4 regions of the Janthinobacterium sp. GW460-12-1-14-LB5 genome follow, and region 1 is predicted to be linked to each of the others. Evidence: predicted binding sites of a transcription regulator. Region 1 holds the regulator's gene; each other region holds the start of a gene.
What was found. The regulator LexA, encoded in region 1, represses DNA repair genes until DNA is damaged. The targets are predictions, from matches to a motif close to ACTGTATNNNNATACAGT.

Region 1 (5,021 bases):
CCGGCCGCCATCCAGCTGGCCATGGCGCTGAATATCGAGTACCGCGAAGGCTTCATCAAGAACCGCTACATCGGCCGCACTTTTATTATGCCGGGCCAGGCGGCGCGCAAGAAATCCGTGCGCCAGAAGCTCAACGCGATTCCATCCGAATTCAAGGATAAAGTCGTGTTGCTGGTCGACGATTCCATCGTGCGCGGCACCACCAGCCGTGAAATCGTGCAGATGGCGCGCGAAGCGGGCGCGACGAAGGTCATCTTCGCCTCGGCCGCGCCACCGGTGATCTACCCGAACGTGTACGGCATCGACATGCCGACGCGCGACGAACTGATCGCCTACGGCCGCACGACGGAAGAAGTGTGCCGCGAAATCACGGCCGATTACCTGGTGTACCAGGATATCGGCGCGCTGAAGCAGGCGATCGCCGACGTCAACCCGGCCCTGGTCAACTTCGAGGCGTCGTGTTTCGACGGCGTCTACGTGACGGGCGACGTGTCGCAGGAATACCTGGACCGCCTGGAATATGCGCGCCACCATCCGAAGGCGGCAGCGCCCGAAGATACGCCACGTTCCCAGCTGAACCTGAACCTGGCAACGACAGAAGCGTAATTATCTTGCCCGGCTAGCGCCGGGCTTTTTTTGCTCCGCGATCATGAACGATAAAAAAAACTACGGCTTTACCACCACCATCCTGCATAACGACCGCCGCAAGGGCATCGAGCACGGCTCGCTGCACAAGCCCGTGCACACCTCCGTCGCGTTCGGCTACGGCGACGCGCGCCAGCTCGCTTCCGTATTCCAGGGCAAGGAGCCAGGCTTCCGCTATGGCCGCCAGGGCAATCCCACCGTGTCCGCGCTGGAAGACAAGGTCAACAAGATGGAAGACGGTGTGGCGACCTTATGCTTCGCCACCGGTATGGGCGCCATCGGCGCCGTGGTGCAATCCTTGCTGCGCGCGGGCGACCATGTGGTGTCGTCGGCCTTTCTGTTTGGCAACACCAACAGCCTGTGGCAAACGGTGACGGGGCAGGGCATCGCCGTGTCGTTCGTCGATGCGACAGATGTGGCCAACGTGGCGGCTGCCATTACGCCGGCCACGCGGATTGTTTTTGTGGAAACTATTGCCAATCCACGCACGCAGATCGCCGACCTGAAAAAAATCGGTGACTTGTGCCGCGAGAAGGGCATTTTGTACATCGTCGACAACACCATGACGACGCCCTACCTGTTCCGCCCGAAGGCCGTGGGCGCGGGCCTCGTGGTCAATGCCCTGACGAAATCCATCGGCGGCCACGGCAATGCGCTGGGCGGCAGCTTGACGGACACGGGCGTGTTCGACTGGACGCGCTATCCGAACATCTTTGAAAATTATAAAAAGGCGGCGCCCGCGCAGTGGGGCATCGCGCAAATCCGCGCCAAGGCCTTGCGCGACTTCGGCGCCTCGCTGGGCCCGGAAGCGGCGCACCATATCGCCGTCGGCGCGGAAACCATGGCCTTGCGCATGGATCGCACCTGCTCGAACGCCCTGGCGCTGGCCACCATGCTGGCCGCCGACCCGCGCGTTGCCGCCGTGCACTACCCGGGCTTGGCCTCGCACCCGCAGCACGCGCTGGCGAGCGACCTGTTCCGCAGCTATGGTTCGCTGTTCAGCTTTGAATTGAAGGATGGCATCGATTGCTTCGATTTCCTCAATCGTTTGAATCTGGCTATTCCAGCGAGTAACCTCGGCGACACGCGCACCCTGGTCATTCCCGTCGCCCACACGATCTTTTACGAGATGGGCGCCGAGCGGCGCGCCAGCATGGGCATCGCCGAGTCGCTGATCCGCGTTTCCGTCGGTATCGAGGATGAGGTGGATTTGCTTGAGGATTTCCGCCAGGCACTCGATGTATAGGTAGCCGGATAAATGAAAAGGGCCGCAACAGTCATGCTGTTGCGGCCCTTTGTTTTTCGCCGTTCAATGGTAATGTCTTCGTGCCTTCAGAAACCGTAGCGAGCAAGCCCAATATCGGGTTGAGTAGCGGAGCTGTACATTGGTACAGCGAGCAACGGATGCCCGAGAGTGGGCTGCGCAGTAGGTTTATGAGGGCGCGCTCAATCAATGCCAGCTGCGCATCAGTCCGACCGCCAGGCCTTCCAGGGCAAACTCGTCTTCCGGCGACACGGTGATGACCTTGAAGTCGGGATTTTCCGGGAACAGTTCGATGACGGAACCCGTCTTCTTGTAGCGCTTGACGGTGACTTCGTCGCCGATGCGGGCGACGACGATCTGGCCGTTCTTGGCGCTGTCGACCTTTTTGACGGCCAATAAATCGCCATCCATGATGCCGGCGTCGCGCATGGACCAGCCGCGTACCTTCAGCAGGAAGTCGGGCTTGGCCGAGAACAGGGCAGGATCGACGTTGTAGCTCGCTTCGAGGTTTTCCTGCGCCAGGATGGGCGAACCGGCCGCCACGCGGCCGATCAGAGGCAGCGACATCAGCAGGGCTGCCGGCACTTTCGATGCAAGGGCTTCGGCTGCCGCACTTGCCGCCGCACCGATCAGGCGGATGCCGCGCGAGGTGCCGGGCGAAATCTCGATCGCGCCCTTGCGGGCCAGGGCCTGCAAATGCTCTTCGGCCGCGTTGGCCGATTTGAAACCCAGTTCATTGGCGATTTCGGCACGGGTGGGCGGAAAACCCGTGTTTTCAATCGCGTCCTTGATCAGGTTCAGGATTTGTTCTTGTCGTGCTGTCAGCTTGATCATGAGCGGTGGGTGCATACTAAAATGCTGTCTATATGAACAGTCTGTATTTTTGTACAGTATCGCCCACTATGCAAGGGGATTTGCGTGTTTTCGGCGAATTTCACAAGAAATACTTGTCCAGGCGTGGAAAGCGCGGCGGCGCGCGGGCTTTTCCGGCGCTGGCGCAAGGAATGATTGAAACGTTTGCAAAAGGCGGTTATAATCTTCGGCTGACCTTCCCACACCCGTCTTGACGCCGGGGTGGGCGATTATCAATCCGACCTGAAGGAGTTTGCATGCGTCATTATGAAATAGTCTTTATCGTCCATCCGGACCAAAGCGAGCAAGTGCCCGCGATGATCGAACGCTACAAAGCCAGCGTAACCACCCGCGGCGGTTCGGTTCACCGCGTGGAAGATTGGGGTCGCCGTCAAATGGCTTACTCGATCCAAAAGCTGCCTAAAGCACACTACATCTGCCTGAACATCGAGTGCGACAACGAGACCCTGGTCGAGTTGGAAACAGCATTCAAATTCAATGATGCCGTGTTGCGTCACCTGACCGTTAAAATGAAGAAAGCTGAAACAGCTCCTTCGCCGATGATGAAATCGGTACAACGCGAAGACGCGGCCAAAAGCCACCGCACCGAAGCACCAGCAGCCGCTCCAGCCGCAGCCGCTTAATTCTTGACCAGGATCGTGCGCTGAACCAGCTACAAGTAACCGCCATCATTGCCGAGCGCGAAATATTGCGCTATACCCCGGCAGGGCTGCCGATTGTGAATGCAGTATTGCAACACAGTTCGCAGCAGATGGAAGCAGGGATTGCCCGTTTGACCGAGTTTGATGTTGCCGCGCTAGCCGCTGGCGAAATCTCAGGCCGGTTCAGTCAGGCAAGCTTGGGCGGGGTGTATCAGTTCACGGGTTTCCTGGCCAGAAAAAGCCGCAACAGCAAGAGTTTGGTGTTTCACATCATTGATTTTAGTGCAGTCAATTCTGACTAGCGCATTTTAGATACAGGAGCCTGACATGGCATTCGGTAAAAAGTTCGACAAAAATAAGCTCAAGCTTAAAGAAAAACGCAAACAGCAAAACCCTTTGTTCAAACGTAAGAAGTTCTGCCGCTTCACCGCAGCTCACGTTGAGCAAGTCGACTACAAAGACGTCGACACGCTGAAAGACTTCGTCCAGGAAAACGGCAAGATCATGCCAGCACGCCTGACCGGTACCAAAGCGCACTACCAGCGCCAAGTCGACACCGCAATCAAGCGCGCTCGCTTCCTCGCGCTGCTGCCATACACCGATCTGCACCACGCTTAATCGGTCAGATATTCCTGGAGAAGAACTATGCAAATCATTCTGTTAGAAAAAGTTGTAAACGTCGGTAACCTCGGCGAAGTCGTCAAAGTCAAGGACGGTTACGCACGTAACTTCCTGATTCCACAACGCCTGGCACGTCGTGCTACGGCAACCGCTGTGGCTGAATTCGAAGTCAAGCGCGCCGAACTGGAAAAAGCTGCTGCCGCCAAACTGGCTGCATCGCAAGCCCAAGGCGAAAAACTGAGCGGCCTGACCGTTCAAGTTGCTCAAAAAGCTGGCGTCGATGGCCGTCTGTTCGGTTCCGTCACCAACTTCGACATCGCTGAAGCGCTGACCAAGCAAGGTTTTGCTGTTGAAAAAGCACAAATCCGCATGCCTACCGGCCCGCTGAAGATCGTTGGCGAGCACAACGTTTCGGTTGCTCTGCACACCGACGTGGTCGTTGAAGTGGTAATCGCTGTCGTTCCAGACGCGAACGCGTAATCGTCTGCGGGCCTGGCCCGCAAGCGCTGCCGCACTATGAAAAGCCGGGTTCGCCCGGCTTTTTTGTGGCCTTTTTTTCGCTCATTTTCAGCCCTTTATTTTTGCCAGCACGCCGAAGCGGGTATAATTCGCGCCATGAACGCCCCCTCTGATCCGCAACTGGATTCCCTCCGTATTCCGCCGCATTCGATCGAAGCAGAACAATCCGTCATCGGTGGTCTGCTGCGCGACAATGCTGCATATGACCGCATCGCCGACTTCATGCATGCGGAGGATTTCTATCGCTATGACCATCGCATCATCTTCGAGCAAATCGTCAAGATGGTTAACGCTTCCAAGCCAGCCGATGTCATTACTGTTTTTGAAACCCTGACCCAGCTCGGCAAGGCCGATGATGTGGGCGGACTCGCTTACCTGAACGCCATGGCGCAAAACACGCCATCGGCCGCGAACATCCGGCGCTATGCCGAGATCGTGCGCGACCGCGGCGTGCTGCG
Region 2 (5,021 bases), on a different contig from region 1:
TGCCGTCTTCATGCCACGCTTCGCCCATGTCCGTGCCGCCGCGGATGTGCGCCTGCGCGTAGATGACGCCCCGCTCCAGCAGGCTGATGCGGCTGATGGCAAAACTGGCTTCCGTCGAGATGCCGTAGGAACCATATGAATACAGCAGCAGCGGCGCGGAACCGTCGAGCTTGACGCCCTTCTTGTAGACGATCCACAGCGGCACTTGCACGCCGTCGCGCGCCTTCACCCACAGGCGCTGCGTCGTGTAGCGGCTGCCGTCAAAGCCGCCGACGATTTCCTGCTGCTTCAGCACCGTGCGCTTGCCATCCTGCATGCTGACGTCGATGACGGTGGGCGGCGTGACGGGCGACTGGTAGGACATGCGAAATTGTGTGGCGGAAAATTCCGGCGTACCGACGGATGTCGCCAGGTAGACGGGGTCGTCGAACTGCACGGTTTTCCAGTTCTTTTGCGCAAAATCAAGGATGCGCGCGCGGTTCAGGGCGCGGGCCTTTTCCATCACCACCAGGTAGCCCTGGAAGACGTCGATGGACTGGATCACGGCGTCCTTGTTGTGCGGCACGACGGGTTTCCAGTGCTTCGGCTGCGGCGCGGTGACCGGCGCGCTGACGACGCGGAAATTCTTCGCATCCTTGTTGGTCAGAATATACAGCTGGCCGTCGCGGTGCTCGATGCCGTAGCGGTGGCCCTTCTCGCGTGGCAGCACGCTTTGGAAACTGCCTTCCGGCTTGTTCGTTGGCAACAGCAGCACTTCGCTCGTGTCCGTGCTGCGCGCCGTGAGCACAAAGTAGCGCTGGTCGCGCGTGCGGCTCACGCCGATGGCGAATTGCTCCACCGGCTCGTGGTAGACCTGCTGCGGCGTGCCGCCCAGCGCCAGGCGGAACAAGCGGTCAGCGCGCTTGGTGGTGGCGTCTTCCTGCGTCAGCATCAGGGTGGCATTGTCCGCCGCCCAGGCCAGCGAGGTCACGCGCGGCATGCTGTCCGAGAGCAACTTGCCCGTCTTCAAATCCTTGACATGCAGCTCGTACTGGCGGAAACCCGTCGTGTCCGTGGTGTAGGCCAGCAATTGTTCATTCGGGCTGACGCTGAAGGCGCGCACGGCAAAGAATTTGTGGCCTTCGGCCAGTTGATTCTGGTCAAGCAAAATCTCTTCGACCGCCTGGGCGTCATACGCGCCCTTCGCGCCCACGGGGCGGCGGCAATGGATCGGATATTGCTTGCCCGCTTCCACGCGCGTGTAATAGTAGAAATTGCCCTGGCGCGCGGGAACGGACAGGTCCACTTCCTGCATGCGGCCCTTGATTTCCGCATACACCTTGTCGGCCAGCGGCTGGATCGGGGCCGTGACGGCGGCCGTGTAGGCGTTTTCCGCATTCAGGTAGTCGATCACGGCAGGGTCGGTCTTCTTTTGCAGCCAGCGGTAGTCGTCCGTGACGACCGTGCCGTGGCGCGTTTCCTGCCAGGCCGTCTTGGCGGCGACGGGCGCGGTGGCAGCGGTGGCGTCGGCGGCCAGCGCGGATGGCGCCAGCGTGGACAGCAGCAGGGCCGGCACGATGGATGAGCAGGCGGCAATGCGGCGCAAGGCGTGATGTGCTGTGGACAAGGCAACTCCTTCGGTTCGTTGTTGTGCAGCAATTCTATTCTTGCTAAATAGAAAAGCCAATCATGATTTCAGTCAACACGGCGCGGTACTTGCATCCACAGGCATTTCCAGCGATACTGTATATAACAACAGTATTTAACTGCATTCCGCCGCGAGGTGCCCTTGACCACATCTGCCTCCCCCCTTCTCGAGCCGCCCGCCCGCCGCTGGATAGCCCACCTGGACATGGACGCCTTCTTTGCCTCCGTGGAATTGCTGAAATATCCCGAATTGCGCGGCGAGCCGGTGGTGATCGGCGGCGGCCGGCTGCAGCAGCCCGTGCTGCAGGAAGACGGCACGCGGCAATTTGCGCGCATGCGCGACTACGTGGGGCGCGGCGTCGTCACCACCTCGACCTATGCGGCGCGCGCGTTCGGCGTGTTTTCCGCCATGGGCATCATGAAGGCGGCGAAACTGGCGCCCGACAGCATCCTGCTGCCCGCCGATTTCGAGGCTTACCGCGAGTATTCCGCCCGTTTCAAGCAAGCCGTGGCGCAGTTGTGTCCCATCATCCAGAACGTGGGCATCGATGAAATCTATGTCGACCTGACGGAATACGGCGAGCAGGCGCCTATCATGGCGGCGCGCCTGAAGGCGGCCGTGTCCGAGGCGACGGGCCTGTCGTGCTCGATCGGCCTGGCGCCGAACAAATTGCTGGCGAAAATTTGTTCCGACCTGGAAAAACCCGACGGTCTGACCATTTTGTCGCCCGAGGACATTGAAACGCGCGTGTGGCCCTTGCCGGCAAAAAAGATCAACGGCATCGGCCCGAAGGCGACGGCCAAGCTGGAAGCCTTGGGTGTCAATACCATCGGCGAGCTGGCGCGGGCCGACATGGCCATGCTGCGCACGCAGTTCGGCGACCTGTACACGGGCTGGCTGCGCCAGGCGGCGCTGGGCATCGACGAGCGGCCCGTACAGACGAGCCGGGAAACCAAGTCCGTCAGCCGCGAAACGACGTTCGAGCGCGACTTGCAGGTGGTGCGCGACCGCGCCACCCTGTCGGAAAAGCTGGAAAGCCTGTGCACGCGCGTGGCGGGCGACCTCGATAAACAGTCGCTGGCGGGGCGCACGGTGGGCATCAAGCTGCGCTTCGAGGATTTCAGCACCGTCACGCGCGACGTCACCCTGCCCAGCGCCACGGCGGACGCCGCCGCCATCCTGCGCGCCAGCCGCGACTGCTTGCGGCGCGTGCCGTTCGAGAAAAAAATCCGCCTGCTGGGCGTGCGCATCTCGACCTTGTCCGATCCGGCCGTCGTGACGCGGCAGATACCCGCCCAGGCGGAGCTGTTTCCCGCCCTGTAGCGGCGTTTCCTACAAGATACATACCGCGCCAGACCGCGCTTTTGACGGCATTTTCATGTCGAAAGTGTAGAATGGCGTTCCCCTGGCACTACTGAAACAAACGGAAGACAAAAACTATGTGGTTCAAGAATCTTCAGATTTACCGCCTGCCCGCACCATGGGCCTATACGCCAGAACAACTGGAAGAGGCCTTGTCCTCGAACAAATTTACGCCGGCGACCAGCATGGATCTGATGCGCCAGGGCTGGGATACGCCGCGCCCGAACGGCGGCCTGGTCCATGTTGTCAACAAGCAAATGCTGATCCTGCTGGGCACGGAAAAGAAATTGCTGCCAGCGACCGTCATCAACCAGGTGGCCAAGGCCCGCGCCGCCGAGATGGAAGAAGCGCAAGGCTTTGCGCCTGGTAAGAAGGCCATGAAGGAATTGAAGGAGCGCGTGGCCGACGAACTGCTGCCGCGCGCCTTCAGCATCCGCAGCAACGTCTGGACGTGGATCGATCCCGTCAATGGCTGGCTGGTGGTCGATGCCGCCAGCCCGGCGAAAGCCGATGAAGTGATCAAGCTGCTGCTCAAAGCCGTCGACAAATTGCCGCTGGAAAGCCTGCGCGTGCAGCGCTCGCCCGTGGCGGTGATGACGGAATGGCTGCAGGCCGACGATGCGCCGGCCGGCTTCACGGTCGACATGGACACGGAATTGCGCGCCACGGGCGAAAGCAAGGCCACCGTGCGCTACGTGCGCCACACGCTGGAAGCGGACGACGTGCGCCGCCACATTGCGGCCGGCAAGCAATGCACGCGCCTGGCCATGACGTGGAACGACAAGATCTCGTTCGTGCTGACGGAGTCCCTGGCCATCAAGAGTGTCAAGCCGCTGGACGTGATCAAGGAAACGGAATCGAGCACGAAGAACGACGAAGAGCGTTTCGACGGCGACGTGATGCTGATGACGGGCGAGCTCTCCAAGCTGATGGCCGACGTGGTCGAAGCATTGGGCGGCGAAGCGACTGCATAAAAGCAGATATATCGGTACGAAAAAGGAGCTGCGGCTCCTTTTTTTTCGTCCTTCGCCTGGCATGGCGGTCTTGGGACGAAAAAAAAGGGCCTTGCGTTTGCAAGGCCCTTGGTCGGCTCAGACTAGGTTGACGAGGTCAGCTTAGAACTTGTACTGGGCCGTGAAGTAGAACGAACGCATCATTGGGTCGGCGTAGCGTGGATCGTAGCCAACCTGGTGACCACGCGAGCTGCGCAGCGACAGCGGCGGTTCGCGGTCGAACAGGTTTTTGATACCTGCGCGCAAGGTCACTGCTTTGCTGTACGCATAGCGGCCCTGGAAGTCAACCGTCGTGTACGAAGGTACGTGCAGACGGATATTTTCCTTCGTGCTGGTGGCCAGGTTTACCACTTCGGCCGAAGCGTCGGTATAGCCATTACGGTAGCTTACGACGACAGTGTTGGTCAGCTTGCCCGATTCCAGGCTCATGTTGAGCTTCATCAGGTTACGGAACGTCACGGCATCGGAAATGCCGTAGAAGTTCATGTTGTTGGTCCACTGATCCTTGGTGCCTGGTACGGTGTAGTCGGCCTTGAGCATATGGGTGCCGCTCAGGTTAGCCGTGAAGTTACCGATATCAAACTTCTTGCGTGCCGTCATGTCCCAGTCGATACCGCGGTTGTGTGTCTGGCCGATGTTCATCGACAGCGACTTGAACGCAAAGTACGGCTTGCCGGTCGTCGGTTCGATATAGGTGCCGAACAGGTCGCGGTACATGCCTGGGTTGTTGAACGCTTGCGCTTCGCTCACGGCCGAAACCGCGTCGGTGATTTTCACGTCCCACAGATCGGCGCCGAACGAGAATGCCGAGCTAGGCTCGATACGGAAACCGACGGTGAACTGTTTCGATTTTTCCGGCTTCAGGTTTTCGTTACCGCCAGCCATTTTATTGTACTGGGTGTTAGGCGCACGGCACAGCGCATCGCCTGGGAATGGGCAATTCCAGTTAGCACCGGTAAAGCCGTTGTTGACCAGCGGCTGACCAATGCTCAGCATGTCCGGAGCCTTGAAGCCCGTGC
Region 3 (5,021 bases), on a different contig from region 1:
GTGTTCCTCGATCCAGGCGCGGCGTCCGGCCGCTTCGCCCTTGCCCATCAACATATTGAAGCGGGAAGCCGAGGCCATGTGGTCGACTTCGCCGAGGGTGACGGGCAGCAGGCGGCGCGTGTCTGGGTTCATCGTCGTTTCCCACAGCTGCTCGGCGTTCATCTCGCCCAGGCCCTTGAAGCGGGAGATCGACCAGGCGCCCTGTTTCACGCCTTCCTTGCGCAGCTTGTCCTCGATGGCCAGCAGTTCGCCGTCGTCGAGCGCATAGATCTTCTGCATCGGCTTTTTGCCGCGCGCCGGTGCATCCACGCGGTACAAAGGCGGACGGGCGATGCAGATATGGCCCTTGTTGATCAGGACGGGGAAATGCTTGAAAAAGAGCGTCAGCAGCAGTACCTGGATGTGCGAGCCGTCCACGTCCGCATCGGACAGGATGCAGATCTTGCCGTAGCGCAGGCCCGACAGGTCGGGTGAGTCGCCCACGCTGTGCGGATCGACGCCGATGGCCACCGCGATGTCGTGGATCTCGTTATTGGCGAACAGGCGGTCGCGGTCCGTTTCCCACGAGTTCAACACCTTGCCGCGCAGGGGCAGGATCGCCTGGAATTCCTTGTCGCGGCCCATCTTGGCCGAACCGCCCGCCGAGTCGCCCTCGACGAGGAACAGTTCATTGCGCGTGATGTCCGACGATTCGCAGTCGGTCAACTTGCCCGGCAACACGGCCACGCCCGAGGATTTTTTCTTTTCCACTTTTTGCAGCGAACGCTGGCGCGACTGCGCCTGCTTGATCACGAGCTCGGCCAGCTTCTTGCCATAATCGACGTGCTGGTTCAGCCACAGTTCCAGCGGCGGCTTGGTGAAGGTCGAGACGAGGCGCACGGCATCGCGCGAATTGAGGCGTTCCTTGATCTGGCCCTGGAATTGCGGGTCCAGCACCTTGGCCGACAGCACGAACGAGGCGCGCGCGAACACGTCTTCCGGCAGAAGTTTCACGCCTTTGGGCAGCAGCGAGTGCATTTCGACGAAGTTTTTCACGGCGCCGAACAGACCGTCGCGCAAGCCCGATTCGTGCGTGCCGCCATTCGAGGTGGGAATCAGGTTGACGTACGATTCGCGCACGATGGCGCCTTCTTCCGTCCACGCCACGACCCAGGCCGCGCCTTCGCCTTCGGCAAAGCCTTCCGAGTCCGGGCCAGCGTATTGCGCGCCTTCGAACAGGGGAATCAGGGTTTCGCCATTCGATACCTGCGCCAGCGTTTCGGTCAGGTAGCCGCGCAAGCCCTCGGCGTACTGCCAGGTCTGCGTATCGCCCGTCTTCGCGTTGGTGAGCGTGACGGTGACGCCCGGCAGCAGCACGGCTTTCGAGCGCAGCAGGCGTTGCAGCTCCGTTTGCGAGATGTTGGGAGAATCAAAGTATTTTGCATCGGGCCAGGCCGTGACGCGCGTGCCGGATTTTTTCCCGTCGCGCGGGGCGGGGCGGGAACTCAGGGGCTCGATCACGTCGCCGTTGGCAAACACCATGTGGTGCAAGCCGTTGCCGTCGCTTTCCTTGCGCCAGACGGTGATTTCCAGGCGCGTCGACAGCGCATTCGTGACGGATACGCCGACGCCGTGCAAGCCGCCCGAGAACGCGTAGGCGCCGCCCGAACCCTTGTCGAACTTGCCGCCCGCGTGCAGCCGTGTAAACACGATTTCCACCGTCGGCACGCCTTCTTCCGGGTGCAGGCCGACGGGAATGCCGCGGCCATTGTCTTCGACGGTGATGCTGCCATCCGTGTTTTGCGTCACGGCGATATGCGTGCAATGACCACCCAGCGCCTCGTCGGAGGCATTGTCGATCACTTCCTGAATGATGTGCAGCGGATTTTCAGTGCGGGTGTACATCCCCGGGCGCTGCTTGACGGGTTCCAGTCCTTTCAGGACACGGATGGATGATTCGCTGTAGTCGGATGCTGGTTTTTTAGTGGCCATACGTGTTCAAGCTAAGTAAAGACAGTGGTTGGAACGCCAGGCCAGGGCACTGCGGGGCGCAATGACAGCGGCGGCGATAACTGTATGAATATACAGTATATTCCGTCCAGCGTCACTGGGGGAGGGCAGTGCGGCAGGCTTGGCGTCCTTGTGCGGACGCTCGCGCATTCTATCTTGTCCGGCGAGCAATAGCGCTACTCCAAGGCAACAACAGTGCGCCGCGCGCGTGGTTTTGCGCCAATTGTGATGGATTTTATGCGGTAAAGCCGCCATTTTTACATCTTGTTTACAGCTGCCTTCCCAGTCTTTACGAATTTTTTAGACCCTTTTGGCTAATCTGCTCACTATCAAAACAAACCTGAATGAGGGTGGGAATGGATCTCGTGTATCTCGGCTTGATTGCCGTGTTTTTCGTCGTGGCGGCCGGCTTTGCCGTCGCCTGCGACAAATTAGGGAGCGTCAAATGAACGCGTTTTATGTGCTGGGCGCCGTCGTCTCGGCCGGCCTGCTCGTGTATTTGCTGGTGGCGCTGCTGAAGGCGGAGGAACTGTGATGACGACGCAATCGATACTGTTATTGGTGGCCTTCCTGGCCGTGCTGCTGGCCGCCGGCTATCCGCTGGGCCTGTACATGGCCAAAGTGGCCGGCGACGGCCCCGTGCGCGGCCTGGGCTGGCTGCAAAAGCTGGAAAACCTGCTGTACCGCTGGTCGGGCCTGCCCGCCGACAAGGCCATGGGCTGGAAAAGCTATGCCATCGCCCTGATCGTCTTCAATACCGTGGGCGCCGTCTTCGTGTACGGCCTGCAGCGCCTGCAGGGCTTCCTGCCACTCAATCCGCAGGGCCTGGGCGCCGTCAGCCCCGATTCCTCGTTCAATACCACCGTCAGCTTCGTCGCCAATACCAACTGGCAGGGCTACGGCGGCGAACAGACCATGAGCTACCTGACCCAGATGCTGGGCATGGCATGCCAGAACTTCTTTTCGGCGGCCACCGGCATCGCCGTGATCTTCGCACTGGTGCGCGGTTTCGCGTCGCGTTCGGGCAAATCGATCGGCAATTTCTGGGTCGACCTGGTGCGTTCGACCCTGTACATCCTGCTGCCGCTGTCCCTGGCCCTGTCCGTCGTCTTCATGGGCGAAGGCATGATCCAGAATTTTTCCGCCTACAAGGAAGTGACCCTGCTCGACCACGTGGCGTATGAAACGCCGAAAACGACGGCTGACGGCCAACCCGTGCTGGACGCCGCCGGTCAACCCGTGATGGAAGCGCAAGTGGCGACGACGCAGACGATCGCCATGGGCCCCGTCGCGTCGCAGGAATCGATCAAGCTGCTGGGCACGAATGGCGGCGGCTTTTTCAATGCCAATTCCTCGCATCCGTATGAAAACCCCACCGTGCTGTCGAACTTCCTGCAGATGCTGGCCATCTTCATCATTCCCGCCGGTCTGTGCTTCACCTTTGGACGCATGGTGGGCGACCTGCGCCAGGGCTGGGCCGTGCTGGCCGCGATGAGCCTGATCTTCGTCGTCATGACGGCCGGCGTGATGAGCGCCGAGCAGCAAGCCAATCCCGCCTTGCAAGGCCTGGGCGTGGACCAGCAGGCCAGCAGTCTGCAATCGGGCGGCAATATGGAAGGCAAGGAAACGCGCTTCGGCATCAGCTCCTCGACCCTGTTCGCGGCGGTGACGACGGCCGCATCGTGCGGCGCCGTCAACTCCATGCACGATTCCTACATGCCCCTGGGCGGCATGGTGCCGCTGCTGCTGATGCAATTCGGCGAAGTGGTGTTCGGCGGCGTGGGCACGGGCCTGTACGGCATGCTGATGTTCGCCATCCTGGCCGTCTTCATCGCCGGCCTGATGATCGGCCGCACGCCTGAATACCTGGGCAAGAAAATCCAGGCCTATGAAATGAAGATGGTGTCGCTGGCCATCCTGATTACGCCAGCCCTGGTATTGACGGGCACGGCGATCGCCGTGATGGTCGAACCGGGCAAGATCGGCGTGGCCAATCCGGGCGCGCACGGCTTCTCCGAGATCCTGTATGCCTTCACGTCGGCGGCCAACAACAACGGCAGCGCGTTTGCCGGCCTGTCCGCCAACACGCCGTTCTACAACGTGATGCTGGCGATTGCCATGTGGTTCGGCCGCTTCGGCGTGATCGTGCCCGTGCTGGCGGTGGCCGGTTCGCTGGCGGCCAAGCAGCGCCTGTCGGCCAATGCCGGCACCATGCCCACGCACGGCCCCATGTTCATCGGCCTGCTGATCGGCGTCGTCGTGCTGGTTGGTGTATTGAATTACGTTCCCGCGCTGGCCCTGGGCCCGATCGTCGAACACCTGCAACTTTTCATCAAATAAGAGGCTACCATGTCACGCACAAGCCTGACTTTGTTCGATTCCGCACTGATTGGCCCCGCCATCGTCGATGCGTTCAAAAAACTCGACCCCCGCACGCAGTGGCGCAGCCCCGTGATGTTCGTCGTCTATGTGGGCAGCATCATCACGACCCTGCTGGCCATCCAGGCCCTGAATGGCCAGGGTGAAGCGCCGTTCGGCTTCATCGTCGCCGTCGCCGTGTGGCTGTGGTTTACCGTGCTGTTCGCGAACTTCGCCGAGGCGCTGGCCGAAGGCCGCAGCAAGGCCCAGGCGGCCTCGCTGCGCGCCCTCAAGCAGACGGTGATGGCAAAGAAAATGCAGACGCCGAAATACGGCACGTCCTGGCTGCCTACGCCGGCCACCGACCTGCGCAAGGGCATGACGGTGCTGGTCGAGGCGGGCGACGTGATTCCCGCCGACGGTGAAGTGACGGCCGGCGTGGCTTCCGTCGACGAAAGCGCCATCACGGGCGAATCGGCACCCGTGATCCGCGAATCGGGCGGCGACTTTTCCGCCGTCACGGGCGGTACCCGCGTGCTGTCCGACTGGCTGCTGGTGCGCGTTTCCGTCAACCCGGGCGAAGCGTTCATCGACCGCATGATCGCCATGGTCGAAGGCGCCAAGCGCCAGAAGACGCCGAACGAGATCGCCCTGACGATTTTATTGGTGGCCCT
Region 4 (5,021 bases), on a different contig from region 1:
CCGGCCATTTTTGGGTGATGGGGAAGTCGGAAAGTTGGGACATGAAAATCCTTATTGAGTGTATGACGTGGCGCAAGAAAGCAAGTATAGCCAAGCATGGCAGTTTCAGCAGGACAGCGCCTTCAGCCAAACAAGCCATGCAAAAACCAGCGCGGCGCGGCGTCTTCTCCGCTGCCGGCGATGCGTTCGCGGTAGACCCAGTAATGGGCGTGGTCGAGGCCTTCCGCAATAAAATAATCGCGCGCCTGCGACTGGCCCCACCAGCCTGCCTCGATGCGCTCGGCCACGGACACCATTTTCAAAGGCGAGCCATAGAAGGGCCGGTGCTCGCGCATCAACAGGGCGATGGGCTGGGCCAGCAGCCAGCCGGGACGGGGCATGCCGGGCAAGCCGGGCGGCAAGTCGGGTGGCGCGCTCTTGCCGCTGACCTTGGCCGGCAGCGGCAGCCACCGGTTGGCCGCCTCGGGGCGGTAATCGGCGCGCGGCACTGCCTGCAAGACATTCTCGGCGCCCAGGCGCGCCACCAGCAATTCCAGCAGGCGCTGGCGTTCCTGCGGCGTGCCGCCCGGCTCGGGAAACAGGCTATCGCTGGGCGGCGCCATCGGCTGCACCTGCAGCGCTTCCAGGGTGAGGCCGATCACGGGCGCGTCCAGCACCAGCTGCGCCAGGCGCTCCTTGAGCAAACGCAACAAATGCTCGTCGCGCCAGACGGCCTCGCCCAAGGCCAGGTCGATGACGGTGGGCGGACGCGCCACCCTGCCCCGCTCGTGCGCCAGCAGCAATTGAATACGCTCGACGGCGAATTGCCGCGCGCACAGCCAGCCCGTCATTTGCTGCAGCAGGCGGCGCGCGCCGAACAGCAGCGCGTCGGCATGCTCGACGCGATCGAACAGTTCCAGGCTGGCGCGGAACGTGGGCGGCGCTTCGAGCCAGACGAACAGTTCCGTGCCATGGCCATGCGCATCGTCGAGCATGGCCAGCAAGGCCCCGCCGCAGCGGCGCTGCAAGCCCGGACGCGGCAAGTGGCGCAGCTGCCCCAGGGTGCGGCAGCCGATGCCTTCGAACCAGTCCAGCCAGGCGCGCGCAGGCGGCAGCAGGGCGCACGGCAGGCCGTCCAGACGGCGCACCAGGCTGGCCATGCCCAGCACGCGGCCCCGGCGCGTGCCGGCGCGCGCCAGCAGCCAGGCGCCGCGTGCCGTGGGGGCGCACGCCAGCTGGGCCGTGTAGCCGAGCGCGCGCAGGCTGGCCGCGATGTGCCGGCACAGGGCGCGCACGCCGCCGAACAGGCGCAGGCTGGCGCCCGCGTCGACCAGCAGGGTCGCTTCCTCGCCCTGCGCCACCAGCGGCGAGTATTGCAGCAGCGCCAGCGCCACCGCTTGCAGGGCCTGCGCTTCCAGCTCGGGCGAGCGTTCATGCAAACGCGCCTGCGGCGCCAGCATCAGCGCGCCCGCGCGGCGCATGCCCGGCCGGATGCCCGCCGCCCGCGCCAGCGGCGACACGGCCATCACTTGCTCCTGCTCCAGCACCACGCCGAGGCTGTCAGCCGACCAGCGCGGGCAAAACACTTCGAGCGGGAGCCGGGGCAGGTACAGGCCGATCCAGAGTCGCATGGCGCAGCAGTAAAGAAGGAGGTTGCAGGGGCAGGAACAACGGCGCGTCGCGCTGCGGTCCCCGGCGCTTGATGAAGCCGATCTCGATGCCGCCGGCGGCCGGGCGCACGGACAGGCGCAAGGGCGCCGGCGACGCATCCTGCGCGCCGTGCAGCGGGCGCAGCATGCAGAACAGGGTATTGCCCGACTGCGCCGCCAGGTGCAGCCGGCGCAGGCTGTCGGCGCGCACGTGCGATTGCCAGAACAGCAGGGCGCCGCACGTGCCGCTGCGCAAGATGTTTTCCGCCGCCCACAGGGCATCCTTGCTGCCGGCGCTTTTGATCCACAGCAATTGCGACGGCGCCAGCCCCTGCGCGGCCAGCGCCAGCGCCTGCGGCGGATGGGGCGGCTGCAGCAGCACGATGGGCAAGCCCGGCAGCTGCGCCAGCGCGGGCGCCAGCAGCCGCAATTCGCCGCTGCCCGGCTGCTGCACCAGCAGATCGATGAGGCTGCCGCTGGGCCAGCCGCCGCCGGGCAGCTGCGCCGACAGGGAGGCAAAGCCCGTATCCAGGCAGCGCGCGGCGCCCTGGCCCAGCTGCGATGCGCGCCATAAAGACGGGTGCAAGGCTTCCGGCGACGCCATCAATTGGGAATGTTGCATAATTGGCTAGGGAGATAAATACTGTATGCATATACAGTACTATCCGGCCCGGCTTTTGGCAAGGCTTATCTGCCAGAGAACATGCCCGGGGCCGCTCCGCCATGTCCGAAAAACCCCGTTTCTGGCATCGATTGCTGTACCATAAGCACTCTCCTTACCGCTCGGCAATGCACCGGGCGGCTTCCTCCGTCCATAAGGAAACGCATTTGACCACCATCCAAATCATCAGCGCCATCGTCTTCGGCCTTGCGCTCATCCACACCTTCGCCGCCAAGTCGTTTGAAACATTATCGCGGCGCCACCCCCGCCATGCGGGCTTGCTGCATCTGCTGGGCGAAGTGGAAGTCGTGTTCGGCTTCTGGGCCTTCATCCTGATCATCATCATGGCCTTTGTCTCGGGCAGCGATGCGGCCATTGAGTATGCCGAGTCGCGCCATTACACGGAGCCGCTGTTCGTCTTCGTCGTCATGGTCGTGGCCGCCTCGCGCCCCGTGCTGGACGCCGTGCAGCGCCTGCTCAAGGGCGTGGCGCGCGTGATGCCGCTGCGCACGGAACTGGCCCTCGTCTGGCTGGGCCTGGCGCTCGTGCCCCTGACGGGCTCCCTGATCACGGAACCGGCCGCCATGACCCTGGCCGCGCTGATGCTGGCGCCGCAAATCTTCCGTCCGGGCATCCCCGAATGGCTGAAATATGGCGCCTTGGGCGTGCTGTTCGTCAACGTTTCCATCGGCGGCACCCTCACCTCGTACGCGGCGCCGCCCGTGCTGATGGTGGCCACCACATGGAACTGGGACAGCGCCTACATGGCCACCCATTTCGGCTGGAAAGCCGCCATCGCCGTGCTGATCAACGCCACGGGCGTGAGCATATTGCTGCGCAAATATCTGCACAGCAACACCTCCGACATCAAGCCGAAAGCGGGCGAAGTGGAAGCGCCGAAAGTGCCGCTGGCCGTCAGCCTCGTGCACATGATCGTGCTGGCCGGCGTCGTTACCCTGGCGCATCATCCCGTGCTGTTCATCGGCCTGTTCCTGTTCTTCCTCGGCTTCGTGCAGGCGTATGAGCGCTATCAAAGCCCGCTGATCCTCAAGGAAGGTTTATTGGTCGGCTTCTTCCTCGGCGGCCTGGTGGTACTGGGCGGCATGCAGCAATGGTGGCTGCAGCCCATCGTTTCCAGCCTGAAACCGCTGGCCCTGTTCTTCGGCGCCCTGGGCTTGACGGCGATCACGGACAATGCGGCCCTCACCTACCTCGGTTCGCTGATCGTCGGCATGACGGACGAAGCGAAATACATGCTGATGGCGGGCGCCGTGGCCGGCGGCGGCCTGACCGTCATCGCCAATGCGCCGAACCCGGCCGGCGTGGCCCTGCTGCGCCGCGGCTTCAAGGATGAATCGATCGGCGCCGTCGGCCTGCTGGCCGGCGCCCTGCTGCCGACGGCCGTGGCCGGCCTGGCCTTCCTGGCTTTGTAAGCACCCTCGCGGGGCGGCTGCCTGCCGCCCCCGCCCCCTCAGTTACCCTCCTCAGTTTCCTTCATACACGAGGAAATGCAGCCGGTCATAGAACAGGCTGTAGGCATAGTCGAACGTGCCCACGCTGCGAAAACCCTTGTGCAGATACACTTGCAGCGCTTCGCTCTTTTCCCACACCGTCAGGGTGATGCGCGCACAGCCCTTGCGGCTGGCCAGGTCGCGGATTTCATGGAACATTTGCCGGAACAAGCCCTGGCCCCGGTATTTCTCGTCGATGGCCAGGCTGCTGACGAAACAGTCGTCGGCGCGCGCATGCGCGAGCACGAAGGCGTCATACGCATCGTCGAGCGCCTTCATGTCATCGCGGTAATATGACTCGGCGCCGCAGGCCTGGAACTCGGCCATCGTCGCGGCCGTGAAAAAGCCGATGAAACGGTCGTCCTCGTCATGCAGGCCGTGGATGTGCGCCAGGTAGGGGTCGATGTTCTGCCGCCGCTGCAATTCGACGAACTGCAGATTCAATTTATTACCGAACGAACAGTATTCCAGGTAGCTGGTGGCAAACAGCAATTTGGCCATGCGGTTCTTTTCCTCGTCGCCCAGCAGTTCGCCCGCCACCAGCTTGAGCGGCGCATGCGACAGCAAGCCCGCCTGCGCCTCGTCGCCCGGCGGGACGGCATCGCCGGGGGCCGGCATGCGGCTGCCGTGGCGGCCCACGGTGGGGCGCCAGAAATTGCCGGCGGCAATATGCTGCGAACGGTGGGCCAGCAGGTAGCGGCAAAAGACGTCATTCACGCGGTCCAGCTGCGGGTCGTCCGACAGCACGGAGTAATAGTGAAAATGGTCGATATCCGCCCGCAGCTGGGCCGCATACGCCATGCGCGGCACTTCCTCGATGTCGAACACGTCGACGATATTGGGCAAGATCAAAGGATCGTCGAGCTGCCAGCCGATGTCGTCCAGCCGCGCCACGCAGCGCGCATACGCGCGCCGCTCCTCGTCGCTCAAGGGGATGTGCATGCCGGTAATGATATCGTCCAGCAGCCGCATGCCGCGGATGCCGCCCGCCACCGCTTCGCGCACGCCGTCGTACAGCACGCAATAGCGCTGGTAGAACTCGGCATGGCTGAGCACGGTCACGCCCAGGTTTTTCTTCCATTCGGCATAGAACTGGCCGAACAGCTGCGCCTCGAATTGCGGGCAGGAACGGGGAATCTGCGCATCGATGCCCGCATACGCGAGATTCACATTGCGCTGGATCACGCGCAGCGCGGCGTCGTTCTTCTTGGCGATCAGCAT

Region 2: the regulator LexA is predicted to act here: its motif matches at 1,722-1,739, upstream of dinB (DNA polymerase IV).
Region 3: the regulator LexA is predicted to act here: its motif matches at 2,051-2,068, upstream of AC07X6_RS01350 (DNA topoisomerase IV subunit B).
Region 4: the regulator LexA is predicted to act here: its motif matches at 2,271-2,288, upstream of imuA (translesion DNA synthesis-associated protein ImuA).

Annotation. Positions count from the first base shown of each region.
Region 1 covers NZ_JBWKYD010000014.1:106,096-111,116, forward strand. The annotation lists gene purF (amidophosphoribosyltransferase) at 1-606, shown strand, start outside; gene AC07X6_RS16085 (cystathionine gamma-synthase family protein) at 650-1,891, shown strand; gene lexA (transcriptional repressor LexA) at 2,096-2,743, opposite strand; gene rpsF (30S ribosomal protein S6) at 3,019-3,405, shown strand; gene priB (primosomal replication protein N) at 3,426-3,725, shown strand; gene rpsR (30S ribosomal protein S18) at 3,751-4,041, shown strand; gene rplI (50S ribosomal protein L9) at 4,069-4,524, shown strand; gene AC07X6_RS16115 (replicative DNA helicase) at 4,660-5,021, shown strand, end outside.
Region 2 covers NZ_JBWKYD010000012.1:83,988-89,008, forward strand. The annotation lists gene AC07X6_RS14300 (S9 family peptidase) at 1-1,606, opposite strand, end outside; gene dinB (DNA polymerase IV) at 1,769-2,950, shown strand; gene AC07X6_RS14310 (recombination-associated protein RdgC) at 3,067-3,963, shown strand; gene AC07X6_RS14315 (TonB-dependent receptor) at 4,105-5,021, opposite strand, start outside.
Region 3 covers NZ_JBWKYD010000001.1:288,074-293,094, forward strand. The annotation lists gene AC07X6_RS01350 (DNA topoisomerase IV subunit B) at 1-1,971, opposite strand, end outside; gene kdpF (K(+)-transporting ATPase subunit F) at 2,435-2,524, shown strand; gene kdpA (potassium-transporting ATPase subunit KdpA) at 2,524-4,329, shown strand; gene kdpB (potassium-transporting ATPase subunit KdpB) at 4,339-5,021, shown strand, end outside.
Region 4 covers NZ_JBWKYD010000029.1:44,993-50,013, reverse strand. The annotation lists gene AC07X6_RS24520 (glutathione S-transferase N-terminal domain-containing protein) at 1-43, opposite strand, end outside; gene AC07X6_RS24515 (Y-family DNA polymerase) at 123-1,610, opposite strand; gene imuA (translesion DNA synthesis-associated protein ImuA) at 1,540-2,250, opposite strand; gene AC07X6_RS24505 (putative Na+/H+ antiporter) at 2,457-3,722, shown strand; gene AC07X6_RS24500 (GNAT family N-acetyltransferase) at 3,774-5,021, opposite strand, start outside.